Regions from separate parts of the Paenibacillus sp. S33 genome, predicted to be linked through region 2. Evidence: riboswitches for the same ligand, from Rfam matches in the RefSeq annotation. Region 2 holds a riboswitch; each other region holds the start of a gene.
What was found. Region 2 has a riboswitch for cobalamin ahead of metE (5-methyltetrahydropteroyltriglutamate--homocysteine S-methyltransferase). Riboswitches for the same ligand answer to the same signal wherever they lie in the genome.
Positions count from the first base shown of each region.

Region 1: linked by a shared signal. The riboswitch ahead of ACWGXJ_RS24395 (ABC transporter substrate-binding protein) and the one ahead of metE (5-methyltetrahydropteroyltriglutamate--homocysteine S-methyltransferase) in region 2 are both predicted to bind cobalamin.
Region 3: linked by a shared signal. The riboswitch ahead of ACWGXJ_RS07070 (ABC transporter substrate-binding protein) and the one ahead of metE (5-methyltetrahydropteroyltriglutamate--homocysteine S-methyltransferase) in region 2 are both predicted to bind cobalamin.

Region 1 covers NZ_JBSIEZ010000001.1:5,374,903-5,378,182, reverse strand. Annotated here, with positions in the region: gene ACWGXJ_RS24400 (nucleobase:cation symporter-2 family protein) at 1-344, shown strand, start outside; cobalamin riboswitch at 1,098-1,301, shown strand; gene ACWGXJ_RS24395 (ABC transporter substrate-binding protein) at 1,519-3,099, shown strand; gene nikB (nickel ABC transporter permease) at 3,115-3,280, shown strand, end outside.
Region 2 covers NZ_JBSIEZ010000001.1:5,166,434-5,169,713, reverse strand. Annotated here, with positions in the region: gene metE (5-methyltetrahydropteroyltriglutamate--homocysteine S-methyltransferase) at 1-1,633, opposite strand, end outside; cobalamin riboswitch at 1,795-1,990, opposite strand; gene nrdG (anaerobic ribonucleoside-triphosphate reductase activating protein) at 2,175-2,672, opposite strand; gene ACWGXJ_RS23470 (anaerobic ribonucleoside triphosphate reductase) at 2,669-3,280, opposite strand, start outside.
Region 3 covers NZ_JBSIEZ010000001.1:1,509,456-1,512,735, forward strand. Annotated here, with positions in the region: gene ACWGXJ_RS07065 (histidine phosphatase family protein) at 1-733, shown strand, start outside; cobalamin riboswitch at 856-1,049, shown strand; gene ACWGXJ_RS07070 (ABC transporter substrate-binding protein) at 1,258-2,265, shown strand; gene ACWGXJ_RS07075 (FecCD family ABC transporter permease) at 2,262-3,280, shown strand, end outside.

The DNA of each region.
Region 1 (3,280 bases), 210 kb from region 2:
CTAAGCTGGCTGCCTTAACGACAGTGATTCCTAACGCTGTGCTAGGCGGAGCGATGATCGTCATGTTCGGCTCGGTTGCTGCATCAGGCATGTCTATTTTGTCAGAAGTGGATCTGCGGAAGGAAAGCAATCTGCTGATCGCAGCATGCAGTATTGCCGTGGGCCTAGGCTCTGCCGTTCTGCCACAAATGTTCGACCAGCTGCCGAGCTTTGCCAAAATGCTGTTGCAAAATGGTATCGTTTCGGGTTCGATTACAGCGATTGTCTTGAACATTGTTTTGACGAGAAAACAAGGGGAATCGGTCAAAAGCGTGACGGTTTCGGAGGTTCCACAGAAGGTTTGATGATTAGGAATAAATAAAGATAGCCGGAGAGAGGACGTATGCCTCTTTTCCGGCTTTTTGGCATGGAGTTATCCAGATAGTAGATCCCCTTGCCGTCTGGGGACATATAGATAAAGCTGCGGGATGAAATGGGTAGCTCTAATTTGGTGCATTTTCCAGTTTATGCGCTAGAAGAACTTGCTAGAGTGGTAGGAAGGGGCATGGTATAATCTAAATTATGGATTTTGAATAGTGGTGGATGTTTTCGGACCACGGTGCAGCTTCCCGAAAGGGGGTGAAGCCGATGGTCAACCTTGTGTCGTGCTACGATGTGTTGCGTTGGATGGTTGCGTTACTAAGCCTGGTGTTTAGTATTCGTAAACTTTATCGCTGGCTACGTCGGAAATTTCGGAACAAGCGAAAACCCACCGCGTAATTAGGTTAGGCGCCTAACGGTGGGTTTCGTTTGCATTAACATTTAGTTGTGCAGCGCGCCGTGGTGGTGATCCACAGCCTTTCAAGTCCTAAGAGTCTTTGCCGTTGGCGCGGCGAAGGCTCTTTTTAGTATACGGACACGGTGGTTTACTCTATACCTAATTTTAACACTTCAATTGCGTGCACGCAATTGAAGGTTATGTCTTGTTTCTACCTTATCGTTCAAATTTGAATTATTGTGCAGCATTTATTGACAAGCCTGTGACAACAAAATAAGATCGTAATGGAAAGAAATAAAGGAAGAAAACAGGTGTGAGCCGGACGACTCTATGTACGGGGTTTTGTTGAGACCATGTGGATAGTTGTTGAGCGTGTTCACTTAAAAGGGAAGTTCGGTTAATTCCGACACGGGCCCGCCACTGTATACAGGCATCAGCAGGATACTGCTGGAGCTTTCAGAACAGCCACTGGAACTGTGAAGAACCGGGAAGGCCTGAAAGATACGCCTGGAGTCAGGAGACCTGCCTGTTTTGACATCACTGTCAGACCCACGGGATGCTGGGGAGGTGGTTAGGCGTGCTGCATACGGAATGTTTGAAACCGATCTGACCCCTTCTATGTTTTTGGAGTTGGCTTCGAGGTGTGTTTTGACATTTTATAATGAAAGCATTTCTGACTGCTGATCAAGTGGTCTGGAATGCTTTTTTCGCGTTTTGCGTTAGGTTTATATGATTTTACAAGATAGAGGGGGATTCATCGAATGATTAGCAATCGTAGCAGGCGCTCATGGTTGATATGTACAGGGGTGATGCTGTTACTGGCAGTTATGGCTCTTTCGGGATGTACTAGCAATAAGACGTCGAATAGCTCCGGCAAAGATGAGAACGCGTCAGTACAACAAACAGCGACAGGTAAAAAGCTGGTAATGGCGTATACATGGAAACCGTCAGGTGTTGACCCGCACGGAGATAATAGCTGGGATGTGATGCGATCCGGTGCAGGTGAGACACTGGTACGTTTGAATGAAAAGCTGGAGCCTGTGGCTTGGCTGGCAAAGGAGTGGAAGCAGGATAGTCCTACAGTTTGGACGTTCAGCTTGCAGGATAAAGTCACTTTTCATAATGGAAAGAGTATGGATGCAGCAAGTGTAAAAGAATCTTTGCTACGCTCTATCGAGAAAAGCCATCTGGCGAAGGATTTACTGAATGTGAAGTCCATTGATGTAAGCGGCCCGCTGGCCTTAAAGATCACGACAAACCGGCCGAATGCGGCGTTGGTGTCCAATCTAGCTGATCCATCGACGACTGTACTGGATGTGGCATCGATGAAAGATGAGCAGAGTTACCCAGCGATGACAGGCGCCTTTAAAATTAAAGCGTTCAACAAGGACCAATCCTTGGTCGTAGAGCGTTATGACGGATACTGGGGCGAGAAGGCCCGGTTGGCTGAGGCGACAATGAAGTTCATTACGGACGGGAATTCGCGCCTGATGGCGCTGCAATCCGGCGAGGTGGACGTAGCGACGGATATTCCGGTTGATAACGCAGAGGTACTGAAAAAGAACGACAAGCTACAAGTGCTGTCGGCTCCCTCCTTGCGCACCCATATGATCGTGTACAATATGGAATCCCCAGTATTCAAGGATGCGGCGAACCGTAAGGTGGTGGACAGCCTGATTCCACGCACATCGATTGTGAGCGCCGTCATGAGGGGCTTCGGTACGGAAGCAAGCAGTCCGTTCCCGAGCATTCTTCCCTTCGGTAAAGTTGAGCGTAAAGCGCTGGACGGAACGGCGGATCAGCTGTTAACGAAGGATGGCTGGCAGAAGGACGCCCAAGGGACATGGACTAAGCAAGGCAAGCCGTTCGAGGTTACGCTGCTGACTTTTCCTCAGCGTCCAGAGCTCTCTGTTATGGCTGAGGTCATCCAAAGCCAATTGCTGAAAGAGGGAATCCAGGTCAAGATTCGCAAGGTGGAAAATATCGACGAGGCGTTGACCAAAAACGATTGGGATTTTGCTATGTACAGTATGCTTACTGCTCATACAGGAGAGCCACAATATTTTATGGACATGTTTTATTCTTCGCAAAGCGAAGCCAATGTAAGCCGTTATAGTTCCAAACCGCTGGAGAGTATTCTTAACAGCTTGAAGCTGGCGAAGGATACAGCGCAGCGTAATGCTGTGACACTACAAGCGCTGGATATCATCAATACGGATTTGCCACAGTCCTTCATTGTGCATCCTGACAATGTGTTTGGTGTGAAAAAAGGGGTAGAGGGTTTTACACCCCATCCGATCGAGTATTACTACATTACAGCGCAATCCGATATTGCGGAATAACGAGCGGCGTATCCTATGATTCGTTTTATACTGGAACGTGTGGCGCAGCTGCTCATCATTGTATTCGTTGTATCCACGCTGACTTTTGTACTGATGCGGCTGGCTCCTGGAGACCCTGCTACCATTTTGCTCACCGCGCATAATGTCCCTGCCTCTGAGGAGGCGTTGACGACGCTACGGC
Region 2 (3,280 bases):
GCTGATCGAAGGAAACGTCTCCGTATATAATCGGCGGTTTGACACAGCGGGAGCCGTAGGACTGCACCCATCCGTTTTGCGTAAAAGCAAAGCCGTTCAGCTTTTCGCCAAAAAATTCAACCATGTCGGTCCGCTCAAATTCCCCATGTACAAGCACGTCAATGCCAATGTCCTCTTGGATATCAATCCATTCCTTAATTTGCTGTTGGATGAACGTTCGATATTGCTCGGCAGACCATTCTCCTTTGCGATAGTGCAGGCGGGCCTTGCGGATCTCGGCGGTCTGCGGGAAGCTACCAATGGTCGTCGTAGGCAGTGGAGGCAACTTCAGCTTATTTTGCTGAATCTCACGACGCTCGGCGAAAGGAACGCTGCGTGACAGAGGCTCTTTGGCCAACAGGTCGGCCAGATCGGCAGTTGTCTGTACGCGTGCCGCTGAACTGTTGAAACGGGCTACCGCATCTGCACTTTGTCCAAGCTTGGTGAGTGCGGATGGATCGTGTTTGCCAAGTGCAGCTGTCAGGATGGCGATTTCCTCTAGCTTTTCATCAGCAAAGGCCAGCGCTTGCACCAGCTCCTTGTCCAGCTTGTGCTCTGCCTCCAGGCTGACTGGCACATGCAGCAGACTGCATGATGGCTGTACGATAAGCTGCTCGGCAGTGGTCTGTTCTGCTAACTGACCCAGCAGTGCAGCTACAGCGTTCAGGTCGCTGCGCCATATATTGCGTCCGTCAATGACACCAGCGCCCAGCGTTTTTCCTTTAGGAAAGCCATGCTGCAATATATGCTGAAGATTTTCGCCATCATCATACACAAAATCAAGACCCAGCCCCTGTACCGGAAGTGCGGACAGACGCTCATAATGATCTAGGCTGCCAAAGTAGGTTTGCAGCATTATATTTAAGGAGGGCGCAGCTTGGGTCAAAGCTTCATAGACTTCTTGAATAATGTCCAGATCCTCTACTGGGAATGAGGTGGTCAGGACAGGTTCATCGATTTGTACCCACTGAACACCTTCTGCTGCTAGCTCAGACAGGACACGGGTGTATAAAGGCAGGAAGGTTCTTATAATAGAGGCAAGCTCCTTACGATCATAGCCTTTGGAAAGGGTAACGAATGAATAAGGGCCGATGAGAACCGGTTTACCCTCAATGCCTAGTTCCTGTTTTGCTTCACGATAAGCCTGTAAGGGTTTATTTTCAGTGAATACCGGGACTGCATTTGCCAATTCGGGAACGATGTAGTGATAATTGGTATTCATCCATTTGGTCATTTCACTGGCGGTTGCTCCCTTCTGACCGCGAGCGATCCCGAAGTACACGGACAGAGGAATCGGACCTGCGGGACGATAGTTGAACCGTTCAGGTACTAGACCGAACATCACAGATGTATCCAGCATGTGATCGTAATAGGAGAAGTCTCCGACAGGAATGCGATCAATCCCCTTATCGCGCTGCTTGCTCAGATGCTCCAACCGTAATTTTTTCATTTCCGTCTGCAGTTCGCTTTCGTTAATGCTGCCGTTCCAGAAGCGTTCCAGTGCTTTCTTCCATTCCCGATTTTCGCCGATACGCGGATATCCCAGATTACTGCTAATTAAGCCGGACAATTCAGGCCATTCAATAATGGACATGTACTTTTCCTCCTAGCGGGTAGCTGTTTTATTTTTACGTACCAAAAAAGGCATTCTTCCCCCCAAAGTTAAAAATAAGTAGGGGAAAGAATGCCTCCGTGATTAAAAAATCAAAAATACGGCGACTGCTTTTAACACCTCCCTATCTTCCGTAGGTACTTGCGATGTTGTTAAAATAGGCAGGTCTCCTGACTTACGGATCATGACGCTCAGCATTCCTTCCCGGTCTGTGGACCAGTGGATATATGAACAGCTGAAAGTTCCCCGTTTACAGTGGCGGGACCGTGCCGGATTTGCACCGGCTTCCCTTTTAAGCCTGATCTGAATAGAACAGACACCTATCTCCAAGCTATGCGGTTAAGGTATGACGAATAATTATGCACTCGTATACTTGTTCACCATCATAAGTGAAACTTACAGGATGCGCAATAGAAACTCCAATGGAATCTGTTAGCTATATCTAATCTAAGACAAGCCTTACCCATGATGGGGGCTTGTCTTAGATTAGATATAGCATCTTGCTTGCTGGGTAAGCATCGCCTTATGTCAATGAAACGGTATAGCCTGCCTGAATACTGGCTTTCACATCTACCAGACGCTGGTTGCGACTGCCCCGGAAGGGAAGGGTCAGGTCCTTTTGCTGTTCTACAAAACGACCGTCCACAATCACATCGCACAAAAGCGCCAGTTCCTGTCGCTCCTGATCTGTGAGTAGATCTTCATAGACAAAGCCAGTGTAAGCCCACACGGTTCGGTCGGGACAGGCTTCGCGGAAGTCACGCACAAATTGCGAGCATTCTGCTGCTGAGAAAAACGGGTCTCCCCCGCAGAGAGTCAGTCCATCCAACAACGGATTTTCCATGATGTCACGAATGACCTCCTGTTGTCGTTGGGGGGTGAATGGCTCGCCTGCACGGAAGCTCCATGACTCTGGATTAAAGCATCCAGGACAGGCATGACGGCAACCGCTAATGAACACAACGGTGCGCAGGCCGTATCCTTCGTTCAGAGATTCCGGAATGTAGCCACACAAATTCACTTATGTTTCACCCGGTCTCGAACTTCTGCCTGTTTTGCGGCATTAAAGCGAACGGTATAATCTCCTGTCAGATATCCGGTTACCCGACGTAAGCGCTGAAAGTGTGTGTGCTCCTCATCTGTGCCACATTGGGGGCAGCTTGTCCCGATAATCCCTTCATAACCACATTCCGTACAACGATCCACCGGATGGTTGATGGAGAAATAGCCGATGTTCTGATGCAGCGCATACTGAACAATTTTAAGAAACGCATCCGGGTTATTCCGCGCATTACCGTCCAGCTCAATGTATGAAATCGCACCAGCGTTGCATAGGTTATGGAACGGAGCTTCCAAGCTGATTTTACGAGCAGCCGGGAGCGTGTAATACACGGGAATATGAAAAGAATTGGTGTAATATTCTCGATCATTTACCTCAGGAATAATCCCGAAATCACGTTGATCCAGCAATGTGAACTTGCCCGACAGACCTTCGGCAGGCGTAGCGAACAATGTAATATTTAAATTGTGATATTCACTCATTCGATCGCAATACACGCGCATGGAAGTGATGATTCGCTGTGCCTCGCGGTATACAAAATCATCCTCCCCGTGGTGTTTCCCGTATAG
Region 3 (3,280 bases), 3.7 Mb from region 2:
AAAAAGGACGGTAGAATACGTACAAAGTCCGAACTCACAGGAGGATAAGGTGCCGTATGATACTAAAGAAGATCTGCATTGGGACATGGAACTCGTGTTAGTTCGTCACGGCACAACCTTATGGAATAAGGAACGTCGATATCTGGGACACTCCGACTTAGGTTTGCTACCGGGAGCAGAACAGGAATTAAAGCCTTTGCAAGAAGAATTGCAGGGGCAGTCCTTTGCTCGAATCTACTGCAGCGATTTAATGCGATGTCGCCAGACCTTGCAGATCATTGTGCCGGAATCAGAATTGACGTCTGGAGGTTCCCTATCTATTATGTCTCCTATGATGGAACCACGTCTGCGAGAGCTTCATTTTGGCGAGTGGGATGGAAAAACGTATGACATGCTCAAGGATGTGTCGTTGTATCGCGCTTGGATTGATGAGCCACAACGGATAACCCCTCCTGGAGGAGAGTCTTGGACAGATTTTGTGAATCGTTTGCGGAAATTTCTTGACTCTCTGTATGAATGGCGTGTTGCTATGGAAGTTCGACCCATGGATTTGACTGCTGGGCCGCTCTCTGTTTTGGTCGTTACGCATGGTGGCGTAATTCGTCAGTTAGCTTGTATGCTGATACCGGGCCATGATTTTTGGAGTCTGAATCCGAAGCCGGGAGAAGCATTTAGGATTCAATTGAGGCTGGCAGGACCGTACAATTACATAGCCGAAATGCTCCCTCATTAGGTTAGACACCAGTGGATAAAGAGGCTGTTTGGGTTGTAAGCCGCCTCATTTTAACCTATAATCATCAAGTAAAAGAACGGCTTGACTACCACTACATCAAATATCCAGCAGACGAGGTCGGCGCAGTGTGATGAAACTATGGTTTCCCTTGCCTGCGCTGTTAAAAGGGAAGTCGGTGTAAGTCCGGCGCGGTCCCGCCACTGTAAATGGAAACATGCCCGTTAGTCCTGCTTTATGTGCTACTAAGCATATGAAGAAATTTCAGGACATGCATCTTACCATAAGTCAGGATACCTGCCCGTCCGCCTGTCACCATAATCCTTCGAGGAAAGGATGACGTGTTCGCAGTGACTGTCCGTGCGGAAAGAAGCTGCCGCCTGCGCACGATCTGCGCTAACGTGACCCCTGTGTCCTGATATAAGGATGCGGGGTTTTTTTGATAGGAAAAGAAGGCTGGATTTAGAAGATATCTGATGATGCTCAAGTAACGCTCTTAACGATTTTTTTATGAAGGGGTGCAAATCATGGTAGGAAAAAAAATAAAGGTTTGGACAACAGGTCTATTGGTTCTGATATTGGCAGTTGTGCTGAGTGCATGTGGCGCTAATGGAAAAAATGCTGAAAATAAAGAGAATCAGACTTCTGCACAGCAGCCAGGAAAGACCGTAACCGCACAAGAGCCTCCGGGCAAAACAGTTTACCCACTCACAGTTAAGGATGCAACAGGACAGGAATTTACATTCAAAAAAGCGCCGGATAAAATCGTTTCCGTCTCCCCGGCAGAAACCGAGGCGCTGTTCGCCATCGGGCTGGATAAGGAAATAGTTGGCGTCTCCGACTACTCTGATTACCCGGAAGCAGCTACGAAAAAGCCTAAAGTAGGCGGTATTATGAAACCGAACGAAGAGGCGATCATTGCTGCTAACCCGGAAGTCGTTTTTGCAGGGATATCACTTAGTGAACAGGCTACGACCAAGCTGCGCGACATGGGAATTATGATTTTTAAAACGGAACCGAAGACAGTTGAAGATGTCATAGCTAACATCGAATTGTATGGGAAAATCACCGATCATCAGAAAGAAGCGAGAGCGGTGACTGACAAGATGAGAGCAGATGTAGCGGAAGTGAAAGAAGGAGTTAAAAATATCGGTAAAGGGCAGAAGCTGCGGGTATACGTCGAGTTTTCACCAGGCTGGACAGTTGGTAAAGGCGAGTTTATGGACGAGCTGATTACGTTGGCGGGCGGCGAAAATGTAGGTGCCACGCAGAAGGGGTGGTACCAAATTAGTGAAGAAAATATTATTGCTGCGAACCCTGACGTGATTTTGTACAGCAAAAGTGTCAAGGACGACAAAACTGGTCAAACGCTCGGCGAAATCATTAAAGCTCGCAGTGGATGGGATCAAATATCGGCTGTTCGCCACAACCGGGTGTTTGCCGTGGATGATAATTTGATCAGTCGTCCGGGTCCACGCGTAACGGAAGGTCTCAAGGAAGTGGCCAAGGGCGTGTATCCTGAAATTTTCAAATGAACCGTAAACTGATCGGCTTTGGAGGGACAGGTCTTGTTTTGCTGTTGCTGACGCTGCTGCTCTGTCTTGGCATCGGCTCGGCCAAGCTTCCGGTCAGCCAGATCACGGGCATTCTGGTTAACCACCTTCCGTGGTTAGGCGATACGTTTATACCGGATTGGAATACATCCTCAGAGCAGATTATTTTGAAGGTCAGATTGCCACGAGTGTTACTGGGAATGTTGGTAGGAGCAGCGCTGGCGCTGGCGGGAGCCGGATTTCAGGGTGTGCTGCGTAATCCTTTGGCTGATCCGTATACACTGGGGGTATCCTCGGGGGCTTCGGTAGGAGCGGCAGTACTGATCTATTGGGGCCTTCAATTTTCATTTGTTGGCATATGGACGCTGCCGCTAGTGGCATTTACGACCGGAATGCTGACGCTGTGGATGGTGCTGACGTTGGCACGGGAAGGTGGGAAAATTCCGACACAAAGTCTCATTTTGTCGGGTGTGGTGATGCAATCCTTTCTGGGAGCAGTTGTTTCCTTTCTGACAGCCATGTCGAAGGAGACGGTCAATGAAATATTGTACTGGACGATGGGAAGTCTTAGTCTGCGCGGTTGGTCATATACAGGAATCCTTTTACCTTATGTGGTCATAGGACTGGTATTTCTATGGAACCGGGCACGTGTGCTGAATATTTTGGCTTTGGGTGAACGTCAGGCGGCTCACATGGGAGTTCATGTAGATGCGACGAAGCTATCTGTTTTGATCATTTCCACGCTGCTGACAGCTGCCGCTGTCTCGGTATGTGGAGTGATTGGCTTTGTGGGACTTGTTGTACCGCATATCATTCGTCTGGTGACAGGTCCTGATTACCGGTTGATTGTTCCATTATCTGCGCTCGGTGGAGCTATTTTTATGGCTTGGGCAGATACGGCGGCTCGCACGTTGTTAGCCCCCACGGAAATTCCTCTGGGCGTGATGACGGCCTTTGTTGGGGCACCGTTCTTCGCATATCTCCTGTACCGGAACAA